4 regions of the Roseibium algae genome follow, and region 1 is predicted to be linked to each of the others. Evidence: predicted binding sites of a transcription regulator. Region 1 holds the regulator's gene; each other region holds the start of a gene.

The links. Region 1 encodes PhoB, which activates phosphate uptake and scavenging genes when phosphate is short. Its sites were predicted from a motif close to TGTCATNNANCTGTCAT; they were not measured.
Region 2: V6575_RS19895 (DUF1045 domain-containing protein) is a predicted target of PhoB. The motif match lies at 1,580-1,596, and genes of this name have one in related genera.
Region 3: V6575_RS20425 (PhoX family protein) is a predicted target of PhoB. The motif match lies at 1,128-1,144, and genes of this name have one in related genera.
Region 4: ppk2 (polyphosphate kinase 2) is a predicted target of PhoB. The motif match lies at 1,037-1,053, and genes of this name have one in related genera.

The regions. Positions count from the first base shown of each region.
Region 1 is NZ_JBAKIA010000002.1:230,771-233,900, reverse strand. Features, by position in the region: gene pstB (phosphate ABC transporter ATP-binding protein PstB) at 1-446, shown strand, start outside; gene phoU (phosphate signaling complex protein PhoU) at 480-1,190, shown strand; gene phoB (phosphate regulon transcriptional regulator PhoB) at 1,231-1,926, shown strand; gene V6575_RS04730 (GcrA family cell cycle regulator) at 2,021-2,584, opposite strand; gene V6575_RS04725 (aspartate aminotransferase family protein) at 3,008-3,130, shown strand, end outside.
Region 2 is NZ_JBAKIA010000018.1:60,654-63,783, forward strand. Features, by position in the region: gene V6575_RS19890 (alpha-D-ribose 1-methylphosphonate 5-triphosphate diphosphatase) at 1-785, opposite strand, end outside; gene V6575_RS19895 (DUF1045 domain-containing protein) at 782-1,516, opposite strand; gene phnL (phosphonate C-P lyase system protein PhnL) at 1,617-2,315, opposite strand; gene phnK (phosphonate C-P lyase system protein PhnK) at 2,324-3,112, opposite strand; gene V6575_RS19910 (alpha-D-ribose 1-methylphosphonate 5-phosphate C-P-lyase PhnJ) at 3,109-3,130, opposite strand, start outside.
Region 3 is NZ_JBAKIA010000019.1:37,328-40,457, reverse strand. Features, by position in the region: gene V6575_RS20430 (metal-dependent hydrolase) at 286-999, shown strand; gene V6575_RS20425 (PhoX family protein) at 1,203-3,095, shown strand.
Region 4 is NZ_JBAKIA010000013.1:39,716-42,845, reverse strand. Features, by position in the region: gene V6575_RS16885 (carboxyl transferase domain-containing protein) at 1-285, opposite strand, end outside; gene V6575_RS16880 (TetR/AcrR family transcriptional regulator) at 287-931, opposite strand; gene ppk2 (polyphosphate kinase 2) at 1,130-2,038, shown strand; gene V6575_RS16870 (Gfo/Idh/MocA family protein) at 2,188-3,130, shown strand, end outside.

The DNA.
Region 1 (3,130 bases):
TTGCTTATGGGCCGCGGATCCATGGTCTGACACGCAAAAAGTCTGAGCTCGACGAAGTCGTTGCATCCAGCTTGCAGAAAGCTGGTCTTTGGAACGAAGTGAAAGATCGTCTGGATGGACCGGGAACGGGGCTGTCAGGTGGCCAGCAGCAACGCCTGTGCATTGCGCGTGCCATTGCGGTAAGCCCGGAAGTCATTCTGATGGATGAACCGTGCTCGGCACTTGATCCGATTGCCACTGCAAAGGTGGAAGAGCTGATCGATGAACTGCGGGCGAATTTTACGATTGTTATCGTGACCCATTCGATGCAGCAGGCGGCTCGTGTGTCTCAACAGACAGCTTTCTTCCATATGGGAAATCTGGTTGAAGTGGGCGCGACGCAGGATATTTTCACCAACCCGCAAGACAAGCGCACCCAGGATTACATCACGGGCCGCTTCGGCTGATTTTGTTGACACGGGTATGGAAAGGGAACTGAGATGACCGAACATACGGTATCTGCATATGGCGAAGAACTTACCACTATTGCTGGTCTGATCGCCGAAATGGGTGGCCTGGCCGAGGATATTGTCAGCAACGCGGTTTCTGCTTTGATGAGGCAGGATCTGGAGCTTGCCCAGGAAACCATCTTGAAGGATGCCAGGCTGGATGAGCTTCTGCTTGATATCGAAATGCGCAATGTTCAGGTGATCGCACGACGTCAGCCGATGGGCCAGGACCTTCGTGAGATCATGGCTGCTGGCCGTATTGCAAACGATCTGGAACGGGTCGGCGACATGGCGAAAAATGTTGCCAAGCGTGTGATTGCGATGGATGCAGGTCTTAAGTCCAAAACACTGTCAATCGGTGTTGAGCACATGACAGAGCTGGCTTTGTCTCAGCTCAAAAACGTGCTGGATGCCTATACCCGCCGGAATGCTGAAGAAGCTCGTCTTGTACGGGACCGGGATAGCGAAGTTGATGCGATCTACACCTCGTTGTTCAGGGAGTTGCTGACCTACATGATGGAAGATCCGCGCAATATCACTCAGTGCGCTCATCTTCTGTTTTGCGCGAAGAACATCGAGCGCATCGGCGATCATGCCACCAACATCGCAGAGAATGTTTTCTACATGGTCACAGGTGACCGCCTGACCGAAGATCGTCCACGCATGGACGAAACGGGTGTCATGGACAAAGAAGACGCCTGATATCAGTACGTCAGGCGGGAATGGTTCGGAGTAAACTGGAATGCCTAAGGTACTCATCGTTGAAGACGAGGAGCCGCTCAGCCTGTTGCTGAGATACAATTTGGAAGCAGAAGGCTACACAGTCGATTCCTGCATGCGCGGAGACGACGCTGAAGTTCGTCTCCGTGAAAGTGTACCTGACTTGTTGCTACTTGATTGGATGCTGCCGGGCATTTCCGGCATTGAGCTATGTCGGCGCCTGAGAATGCGCGAAGAGACTGAACGCTTGCCGGTGATCATGCTGACTGCTCGCGGCGAGGAAGCCGAGCGTATTCGTGGCTTGTCTACGGGGGCAGATGACTATGTGGTCAAGCCATTCTCCGTGCCGGAACTGATGGCGCGGGTCCGGGCCATCTTGCGCCGGGCAAATCCTGAAGTTGTATCTTCGATGCTGCGTTCTGGTGATATTGAGCTGGATCGGGAAACTCACCGTGTGCGGCGCAGCACCAAGGAAATCCATCTGGGGCCAACGGAGTTTCGGCTTCTGGAATTCCTAATGACGTCGCCTGGGCGCGTGTTCTCTCGTGAACAGCTTCTTGATGGGGTCTGGGGCCACGATGTCTATGTGGATGAACGGACCGTTGATGTTCATGTCGGGCGTTTGCGCAAGGCGTTGAACCGTGGCAAGGCGAAAGACCCAATCCGCACTGTGCGCGGTGCTGGTTATGCCTTCAACGATCAGTTCGCCCTTGCCTGAGGCCTGAACCTCAGTATCTTGCTATTGCCAAATAAAAAGCCCGCCGAATTCGGCGGGCTTTTTTAATCTCTGATCGCCTTAAAACTGCAAAGCTCTAGGAAGCGCGTGCAGCAGCAATTGGGGCGGAAACAGCCAACGGCTTATTGTTATTATTGCGTCGCCGATCACTCACAGGTTGATAAGCAATTTTGCAATGATGGGCGCAATAAGGAACGTTTGCATCTGAAACCCGACCGCAGAAATAGAAATCGTCGGTGCTCGGATCTCCGATTGGCCATTTGCAAGTCCGTTCTGTCAACGACAGTATCGTTGCACGTTCTGACATCGGTACCAGCTCAGCAATAAGCTCGATTTCCGGCTCTGGCTTTGCAACAGGAGCAGGTGCACTTTCCATCTTCAAGGCAGTTGCACCCTGAGACTGTGGTTGCGGTGTACCTGTTCTTCCTGGTGATGCAGGTGCAGCCGAGCCCGCGCGTGGCCGACGCGGCTTGGATGCAGGCGATGGTGCCTTTGCACGGCCCGAAAGCCCAAGGCGATGAACTTTTCCGATAACTGCATTGCGTGTCACGCCGCCGAGTTCGCCCGCAATCTGACTTGCGCTATGGCCTTCGGCCCAGAGCTTTGACAAAAGCTCCACGCGTTCATTCGTCCAACTCATTTTGCCGCACCCCGTATGTTCAGTGGCGAAAAACCACGAAGCATTAACCAAGTGTTAAGGCACACTCATGCGTGCCAGTAGTGGCATATTTAGTGCCATAAAGTGATTTGCTACACGACATGTCGTGCTTTACTCATCGGACATTACAATATCGGTGAAAGTTGAGGCAAGGTTTCGGGGGGATTCAGATGGGGATGAACCAGCTTTTCCCCAGAATAGCCAATTTGCCTATGTGCGAATGCAATTGGCTGAAACCTGCCAATTGCATTGACAGCGAGCCGGGGAACAGGTGTATAAGCTTTTATGACATGCGCGTGCCGCCTTTTCCGGGCGGCATGTTTCGTTTTAGGGCCTTTATTGGTCAGGTTCCGGAATAAACAGCGCATGGCATAAAGGTTTTTCTCTCCACGGGAGTTTAAGGAAATGTCGGCGTCTGCGCTGTTTGGAACTTACGCAAGATCGGGCCTGGAATTCGATCATGGTGAAGGTGTCTGGCTGGTAGCGAGTGATGGCCGACGATTTCTGGACTGCGGATCCGGGATTGCC
Region 2 (3,130 bases), on a different contig from region 1:
GCCCGTGCTGCCTCGACGGTTGTCGGGAATTCAGCAATGCGCGTATCTAGATCGATTGCTTCATTTACATGGCTGATGGATGCATCATCGTGACTTGCTATGGCGATGCCGTGCTCATGGGCGAAAGCTGCGATTGTCTTTCGGTTTTTTGGCGCAATGTCGTTGGCCTGATTTTGACGCTTTTCGATGTAAGCTGCCATTTCCGCATCAGACATGCCTTTTTTAGTCTGGTAGTAGGTCTTGTAGGCATCCAGCGAGACGAATTGGCGCTGCCCCGGAGTGTGATCCATCAAGGATATGAGGCGGACATTTTCATCGCCGTCAAATGCCGAAAATGCCGTCATGACGTCTTCAGCAGAGACTTCACAGCGCAGGTGGATGAAGTGCTCCGCCCGAAGGCGGTTTTCAGCCTGACCGGTTTCAATGGCCTTGGCCAGCTGCTGCATATCGTTGGTGTTCAGATCAGCTTCGCTGTCCATGCCAACGCGCAGGGCATCGAAAACAGTGGTGATGCCTGCGCAGGCAACTTGCGCATCATGCGCCTGAACGGAAGAGATAGGGTTCCAGCGGACCTTGGGCCGGGGCGCGTAGTGAACTTCCAGATGGTCAGTGTGAAGCTCGATCAGGCCAGGGAGAAGGTAGTCACCTTCACAATCATGTCCTGCGACGGAACTTGATTGCGAGATGTCGGAAATCACGCCATTTTCTGAATGAAGTGCACCATCCAGAACGCTGTCTGGCAAGATCAGACGGGCATTTTTGAAAGTGTCTGTTGTGGCGCTCATTTTGAACCTCGGCATTTTGAAACAGCTTGTTCCGGCGTCAATGACCCGGTCAGCGAGAAGATGGTGTGAACCTGAAACGGAGCCCCGCGCTCGGCTTCGGTATAGAGCCCGAAGCTTGAGACCTTTCGGGCAACATCGGTCAGGTTCGCGAAATGAGCTCTTGCAGCCCGGTGCAGATGATCTGCTTCATCATTGCTTTCGAGCTTGTTGCTCAGCGTCATGTGAAAGCGCAGCTCGTCGAAGATATAGGGATAGCCCCAGTCCACCAGATTGCGGTCCTGGGACGGGCTCAGATTGCTATTGCGGCGGCGTTCCAGATCCGCAGCAGAGAGCGTTGCCCGGAATGGCTCGAATTGCCGAACGCATGCCTCGGCGAAGGCTTTGAGATCAGGCTCCGGGTTGTCTGGCGTCAAAGCGAGAAACTTGCCAAGCCGGTTTACGGAAAGCCCGGCCAGATCAAAGGGCGCAAGGTCTGCTGCGAAAGACGAGCAGGCGTTCAGTAGCTCTGTTTCAGTCGTCTCAACCTGCAGTGAAAAAGGCGCTTTTAGCGTTCCGTGAAAGCCATAGCGGCGCGGATCGACGGTCAAGGCCTGGGTGCGTTCCGGGCTTAGGCCGTCAATGGCTGGTTGTTGGAGGTCCAGACCGGTGAACGGATCGCGTCCAAGCCAGTGATTACCAGCCTGCATCAGGGGATCGTCAGCGGGAGCAGCAAAATATATGGCGTAGCGCATTGAAGACTCAAACGGCAAAGGGGGGGAATAGCAGGATCGGCATCATCGACCTAAGCGGTTGTGATGTCGATCCTGTGACAACGGTATTTTTCTACTGTGGTTATGCTGCGGCTTTGAAACCGGTGACGTCAATGATGCGGTCGGCAATGCGTTCGCGCACATCCTGATCGTGCAGGATTCCGATCATGGCAACACCAGCAGCCTTTTTCTCGTCGACGAGTTCGACGACCACAGATCTGTTTACAGCATCCAGCGAGGCAGTTGGCTCGTCGAGCAGAAGGATCGGGTAATGGCCTATGAAGCCACGAGCGATGTTTACTCGTTGCTGTTCACCTCCGGAGAAGGTCGCCGGGGGCAGATCCCAAAGCCGTTCGGGTACATTCAGGCGGGCCAACAGGTCTCGCGCTTTTGCGATGGCAGCGTCTTCAGAAGTGCCTTGGGCGACCAGAGGTTCGGCGACGACTTCCGTTGCCGAAACGCGCGGAATGACGCGGAGGAACTGGCTGACATAGCCGATTGTATCGGACCGCAGGGACAACATATGGCGTGGGGAAGCGTCAGCGATGTTGATGATTTCGTCGCCGTTGGTGACGAGTATCTGACCTTCATCACAGCGATAATTGCCATAAATCATTTTCAAGATGGAGCTTTTACCGGCTCCTGAAGGGCCACCCAGCACAACGCATTCTCCTGCTTCGACGGAGAAATCGACATTTGAAACCACGGGGATCGACGTTCCGCCCAGCAGGTGCATGGTGAAGGTCTTGCCGACGGTGTTGAGGTAAAGACGGACTGGCATGGTGGACCTCAGACCTGGAGAATGGAAGATACGAGAAGCTGGGTATAGGGCTCGCGTGGATCATCTAGAACCTGATCTGTCAGACCGGTTTCGATCACGTTGCCTTGCTTCATGACCATGATGCGATGAGACAGCAGACGAGCCACAGCAAGATCATGGGTAACGATAATGACCGATAGGCCAAGTTCGCTGACCAGTCGGCGCAACATGTCCAACAGCCGTGCCTGAACCGACACGTCCAGACCGCCAGTAGGCTCATCCATAAACACAAGACGCGGATGGGTGACGAGATTGCGCGCGATCTGCAAGCGTTGGCGCATGCCGCCTGAAAACGCCCGTGGATCATCGTCAATACGGTCTGCGGTGATTTCCACCCGGCCAAGCCAATCGGTCGCGGTCTCGCGGATGTTGCCATAGTGACGCTGACCGACAGCCATCAGCCGTTCGCCAACATTCGCGCCGGCGGAGACATTCATGCGCAGGCCATCAGCGGCATTTTGATGGACAAAACCCCAGTCTGTCCGCATCAGAAGACGACGTTCTGCTTCGCTCAGCTGATAGAGGTTGCGCATGGAGCCATCGCGCATGCGGTATTCAATCGCGCCTGCGGTTGGGGCCAGTCGCGTCGCCAGGCAATTGAGCAATGTGGTCTTACCGGAGCCACTTTCTCCCACGATGGCAAGGACTTCGCCCGGCCAAAGCTGGAAATCAACGTCATTACAGCCAATCCGGTCGCCATAGTAGCGGGTGACACCGTGGACCTGCAGCAGAGGTTCTTCGTTGGTTTGGAAACTCATTGGTCTGTCTCCCCGGTC
Region 3 (3,130 bases), on a different contig from region 1:
ATGAGTAGTTATACTATCTTAAACTCTAAAATATTAATCAAATGTTGTAGGCGTTTTTTACAGTAAACCTCTGGTTAAGTTCTACATTCAAATCTTGGAGGCCCGCGTAAATTTCCTGAGCGCCGTTTTTTGTCGCCTTTAGTTTTATACTTTGGTTTTTGGAAATGTCAGGGGGGGCGGTCAAGTCCTTTGTAAGGTCAAGTCCTGGGAATGTCGGGGGTGCAGGCAGGGAAAAGCTGTGCGATAGGAATGGTGCTTCTTTAAAATCGGCATGGGAACTTTGTTATGAAATTGACCTGGTATGGGCATTCGGCTTTCAAAATTTCAATCAAGGGTGCATCGATCCTGATCGACCCTTTTTTGACGGGCAATCCAAGCTTTCCTGCAGACATGAGCGTTGATCTTGTGTCTGAGGGCGTAACGCATGTCCTGTTGACCCATGGCCATGACGACCATGTTGGAGATGCTGCCGCCATTTGCAAAAAGACCGGCGCGCAATTAACTGCCGACTATGAGCTTTGCTTGTGGCTGCAGGCGCAGGGCGTCAGCAACATCAATCCGATGAATTCTGGCGGTTTTCTTGATTTAGGGCCTTTCAAGGTCGCAATGACGACCGCCCACCATTCATCCTCGTCGCAGAGCAAGGGTAATGGGGAGGCGATCTATCTCGGCCAGCCACATGGCTTGATCGTGGATGCACCAAATGAGCCTGTCGTCTACCATATGGGGGACACAGACATCTTTGGTGATATGGCCCTGATCAACGAACTCTTCGCTCCGAAGGTCGGAATTGTGCCGATTGGGGATCGTTTTACAATGGGCGGTAAAGTGGCTGCGCTGGCCTGTAATCGCTTCTTCGATTTTGAAACCATTATCCCGTGTCACTTTGGAACTTTTCCGATACTGGACCAAAATGCGGATACCTTTATTGGCGGCCTTGGGGAGAGGGCATCCAGAATCCAGCTGCTCGCTCCGGGGGATGAGGCCACCTGCAATTAACGCTCGCAAGTGAGAAATGTGATGGTGCGGCAAAGGCGCGAGGTTGTCTCGTTGGATGATGATCTCGTGCCTTTGCCTTAGAGCACAGATTTCTCCGGATCATTACAAATGCATAATGCACTGGAAAGTGTCGTCAACCTGACATGGTGATGGGTGATCTTGCGCGCGTAAATGTTGGTAGCCAGCTATTTGGAGAGCAAGCCATGACAAACGCGGATACGCATGATCTTTCGTGGGACGATTGGGACGAGTTGCAGCGTCCGACGCCTGAAGAGACTGAATTTGATCAGGTCGTTGACAGGGCTCTGTCTCGACGTGGCTTTTTGGGCGGCATTGTTGCCCTTGGCTCTGGTGCTACGGCCATGGGCCTCGGCACGAGCCTGTTAGGGTCAACCTCTGCCGAGGCCATGACCTCCAGCCGCTTCGGTTTCAAGGCAATACCGATTGCGACAGATTCAACTGTCCATGTTCCAGAAGGTTACACATGGGACGTTCTGGTGCGTTGGGGCGACAAGCTTTTTTCCGATGCTGCAGACTTTGACCACGCAACAGGCGGCGATGCTGCCACGTCCGACCGAGTGTTCGGCGAGAACACTGACGGCATGGAATTCTTCTCCGTTGGCGACCACCAGCTGATTGCTGTCAATCATGAATATGCCAATCCCAAGCTGAACTTGCCGAACAACAAAGACGGCATTCCGACATCTGCAGAAGATGTCAAAAAGCTGCAGAACCTGCAGGGCGTGACTGTGATGGAAGTGTCCGAAGGCGAACATGGTTGGCAAGTGGTTGTCGACAGCCCGTTCAACCGGCGTATCACCCATAATACGCCAATGCGTCTGGCTGGCCCTGCTGCTGGTCATGATTTGCTGAAAACGGATGCTGATCCGTCGGGCACTCAGTCGCTTGGAACGTTCAACAATTGTGGTTCAGGTAAAACCCCTTGGGGCACTTATCTGACCTGCGAAGAGAATTTCAACGGTTACTTTGGATCGACCGATGCAGCATTTGCTGTGCCGGATGATTACAAGCGTTATGGCATTGGACTGAAAAGCCGCTACGCCTATCAAATGTTCGATCCACGTTTCGATATCTCCAAGAACGTGAATGAACCACACCGTGCTGGTTACGTGGTGGAAATCGATCCGGCTGATCCTGCTTCAACGCCTGTGAAACGCACAGCGCTGGGCCGCTTCAAGCATGAAAATGCTGAATGTGCTCTCGGTCGTGACGGTCATGTTGTTGTGTATCTGGGAGATGATGAGCGCGGCGAATTCCTTTATAAGTTCGTGTCCAATGGCACCTATCAAGCTGGTGGCAGCACAGATGGTCTTCTGGACGATGGCACATTGTTTGTTGCCAAGTTCCATGACGATGGAACCGGTGAGTGGCTGGCCTTGACTGAGGAAACCACTGGCATGAGCCAGGCTGAGCTCAGCATCTTCACTCGCATGGCAGCTTCCAAGGTTGGCGCAACCACCATGGACCGTCCTGAATGGATCGCGGTTAATCCTGTGGCCGTCGAGGCTTATTGCGCGCTCACCAACAACAAGAACCGCGGTATCAAGACCAATGCCGGCGGTGATGAGACCCCTGTGGGCGGACCTAATCCGCGTGCAGAGAACAAATACGGCCAGATCGTACGCTGGTATCCGGAAAACGATGATCATGTGGATCCCAAGTTCAAATGGGACCTGTTCGTGATGGCCGGAAACCCTGAGGTTCATGGGGGTGACACCTACGGTGGGTCTTCCAACATCAATGCTGGCAACATGTTCAACTCGCCGGACGGTATGGCCTTTGACACAAAGGGTCTGTTGTGGATCCAGACCGATGGCAATGACAGCAATGAAGGGGACTTTGCCGGACAGGGCAACAACCAGATGCTGATCGGAGATCCGGCCACGGGTGAAATCCAGCGGTTCTTGACAGGACCACACGGCTCGGAAGTGACCGGTCTCAACTGGTCAGTGGATCGCCGCAGTGCCTTTGCTGGAATTCAGCATCCTAAAGCACCGTTCCCTGATGGAGATGGCAAATTGGCCCGTTCGTCCATTGTGGTGATCAAGCGTGATGACAACGCCCTGATCGGATAACGGTTCAGGTTTGGATGAAAGATTAAGGGCGCAGC
Region 4 (3,130 bases), on a different contig from region 1:
AATGCCTGCGATGATACCGGCAGCAGGAGCTGCCCCCTCATACATGTCGTGCGCCGTTAACATGCCGACTTCCAGAAACGGTGAACCCGGATCGAGCAAGCGGGAGACGCGCTCTCTTGGCAAGATCTTGCCGCGAGATATGTGGCGCTCACGTGCAGCCTCACCGCCGCCGCCAGCTGCTGCCTCTGCAGCGCCGCGAATGTCATCCAAGGCGGCTTCATGGGCTTTTGTGTTGGCCTGAAACTCCGCACTGCGTGATGACAGGTTCGATTTCAATATGGTCATGTCATCGGTTCTTTCTTGCAGGGGACAAAGGCATGGCAGACACACTGCCGTGCACCATATCCAGATAAATTGCTTCGATTTGCTCTGCAGAGAGCATGCCGCTTTCGCGGTACCAGGTCGGAATGCCGGTCAACATGGCAATGATCGCACGTGTCGCGACCCGTGTTTCCTTAATCCGGTACACACCGCGTTTCACACCGTCTTCTAAAATTGCGGTTAGAATGGCCTCATAGCGGCGGCGTTCGACTTCTACTTCAGAGAAATTCTGAGACTCAAGATTGCGCAACTCCATGTAGGAGATGAACACCTCTTCGGTACGCTGCAAATGATGGCGGATATGGAAGGTGACGAAGGCCTCGAGAGGGTCTGATGGCCTGTCTGTGTTTGCGGCGTGTTCCTGCCATGCTTCCAGCAGGTCGCGCATATGCGACAGCATCAGATCTTTCAGGATTTCTTGTTTGGTAGAGAAATGGTTGTAGAGGGCACCCGGTTGGACGCCGACCTCTGTTGCAATCTGACGCATGGACACTGCGGCATAGCCTTGCCGGGCAAACAGCTTCAATGCCGCTCTGCGAACGCGATGGGCCGTTTGTGTTCCCTTTTTTGCAGGCTTTCGCTCTGCAAGGGTCGCGATTTGATGTGACACAGAAGTTCCTCCAAAAATGAAAATAAATGAACGATCATTCATTTTCAACTGGAAAAGGACCCAAAAGGGCAAATGACCAGGCGAAAGGAGTGATTGGCAGCCGGGTGTCAAAAAACTGTAACAAGTAGAGTTTCACAAGAGAGCAGAAAAGCATCGTTATGCTCAGGCCTGACGACTTGAAGTGAAGAGGACAATCAGATGAGTGATGACAGTGCACGGACCTGGGTCGAGGCAGAGTGGCAAGATAGCCTGGATGAAGAGTTGGAAATGGAACTCGACGATCATCTGATCGCCAAAGACCTGGCCTTTATTTCCGATCTGAAACACAAGTCTGAGATTGACCGTAAAACCTACTTCCAAGAATTGCTGCGTTTGCAGTCAGAACTGGTCAAGCTGCAGGATTGGGTTCAGCACACTGGACAAAAGCTCGTCGTGATTTTTGAAGGCCGCGATGCCGCAGGCAAAGGGGGCGTTATCAAGCGTATCACCCAGCGGCTCAATCCACGTGTTGCCCGCGTTGTCGCCTTGCCGGCCCCAACGGAGCGGGAAAAGAGCCAGTGGTATTTCCAACGTTACGTGCCACATCTTCCTGCAGCCGGTGAAATGGTTCTGTTCGACCGCTCCTGGTACAACAGGTCTGGCGTGGAGCAGGTCATGGAATTTGCCTCCGCTGATCAGGTTGAGCAGTTCTTCCGGGATGTTCCTGAGTTCGAACGCATGTTAGTGCGCTCCGGCATCGTTCTGGTCAAATACTGGTTTTCGATCACTGACCAAGAGCAGCAGCTTCGTTTTCTGATGCGTATTCACGATCCGCTGAAGCAGTGGAAACTGAGCCCTATGGATCTGGAATCGCGTGTGCGTTGGGAGGATTACACCAAGGCCAAGGAAGAGACCTTGGAGCGAACCAACATTCCCGAAGCGCCCTGGTTTATCGTTGAAGGCAATGACAAGAAGCAGGCGCGACTGAATTGCATCAGCCATCTGCTCAGCATGCTGCCTTACGAAGAAGTGCCGCACGAGCCGATCAAGTTGCCTGATCGACGCTCAAACCCCGATTATGAACGCAAGGTGCTGCCGGACGAACTCTATGTGCCGACTAAATTCTGAGGAACTTGATATATCCGGGCTGTCTTCGATGGTCCGGATCCCCTTGCGCTGCTGAAGTGCCGTGACCTTGCTTTCTTCCGTCTGGGTTGCGATGACAGATGTCTTCTGAGGAGCGAACCTCAGGGTGGATGGTCACGGGAGACACTGATATGGCAAACGATCGAAGCTCCGTCAGGTGGGGCATTCTCTCAACGGCGAAAATCGGCCTTGAGAAAGTGATTCCGGGTATTTCCCGATCACAGACCGGCATTGCTGCTGCAATCGCTTCTCGCGATTTGGGGCGCGCCAAATCGACAGCCTCCGAGCTTGGGATTGAAAAAGCCTATGGCTCCTACGAGGAACTTCTGGCTGATCCTGATATTGATGCGATATATAATCCGCTTCCCAACCACATGCATGTGCCATTGACGGTGCAGGCCGTGGAGGCGGGCAAGCATGTGCTGTGCGAAAAACCTATCGCGCTCTCTGCAGACGAAGCGCGGCAGCTTTTGGATTTGCCGAAAGACAAGCTTGTCGCCGAAGGCTTTATGGTCCGGGCGCATCCACAGTGGATCCGGGCTCGGGAGATAGTTCGGTCTGGCGCTCTTGGAGAGCTGCGCGCAATTCAGTCCTTTTTTAGCTACTTCAACGCGGACCCCGGTAATATTCGCAATAAGGCGGATATTGGGGGCGGTGCGCTGCTTGATATCGGTTGTTATCCGATGGTAGCGGGGCGTTACTTCTTTGAAGCTGAGCCCACACGCGTTTTGTCGTTGATCGACCGCGACCCTGATTTTGGCACGGACCGCTTGTCCAGCGCCCTTCTGGATTTTGGTCAAGGTCGGAGGTTGGACTTCACGGTCTCGACGCAGTTGGTTCCGTATCAGCGGATCAATCTGGTGGGCACCAAAGCCCGGCTTGAAATCATGATCCCCTACAATGCGCCGCAGAGTGAAGAGGTTCTGATCCGACTAGACGATGGAACAGGGTTTGCCGATTTGACTGCAAAGTCCGAAACCATCGGCTCGAGTGATCAATATGCAAAGTTGATTGACGTTTTCGGCAGGGCCACACGGGGCGAGATCGATTTGCCTTATGGTCCGGCAGATGCCG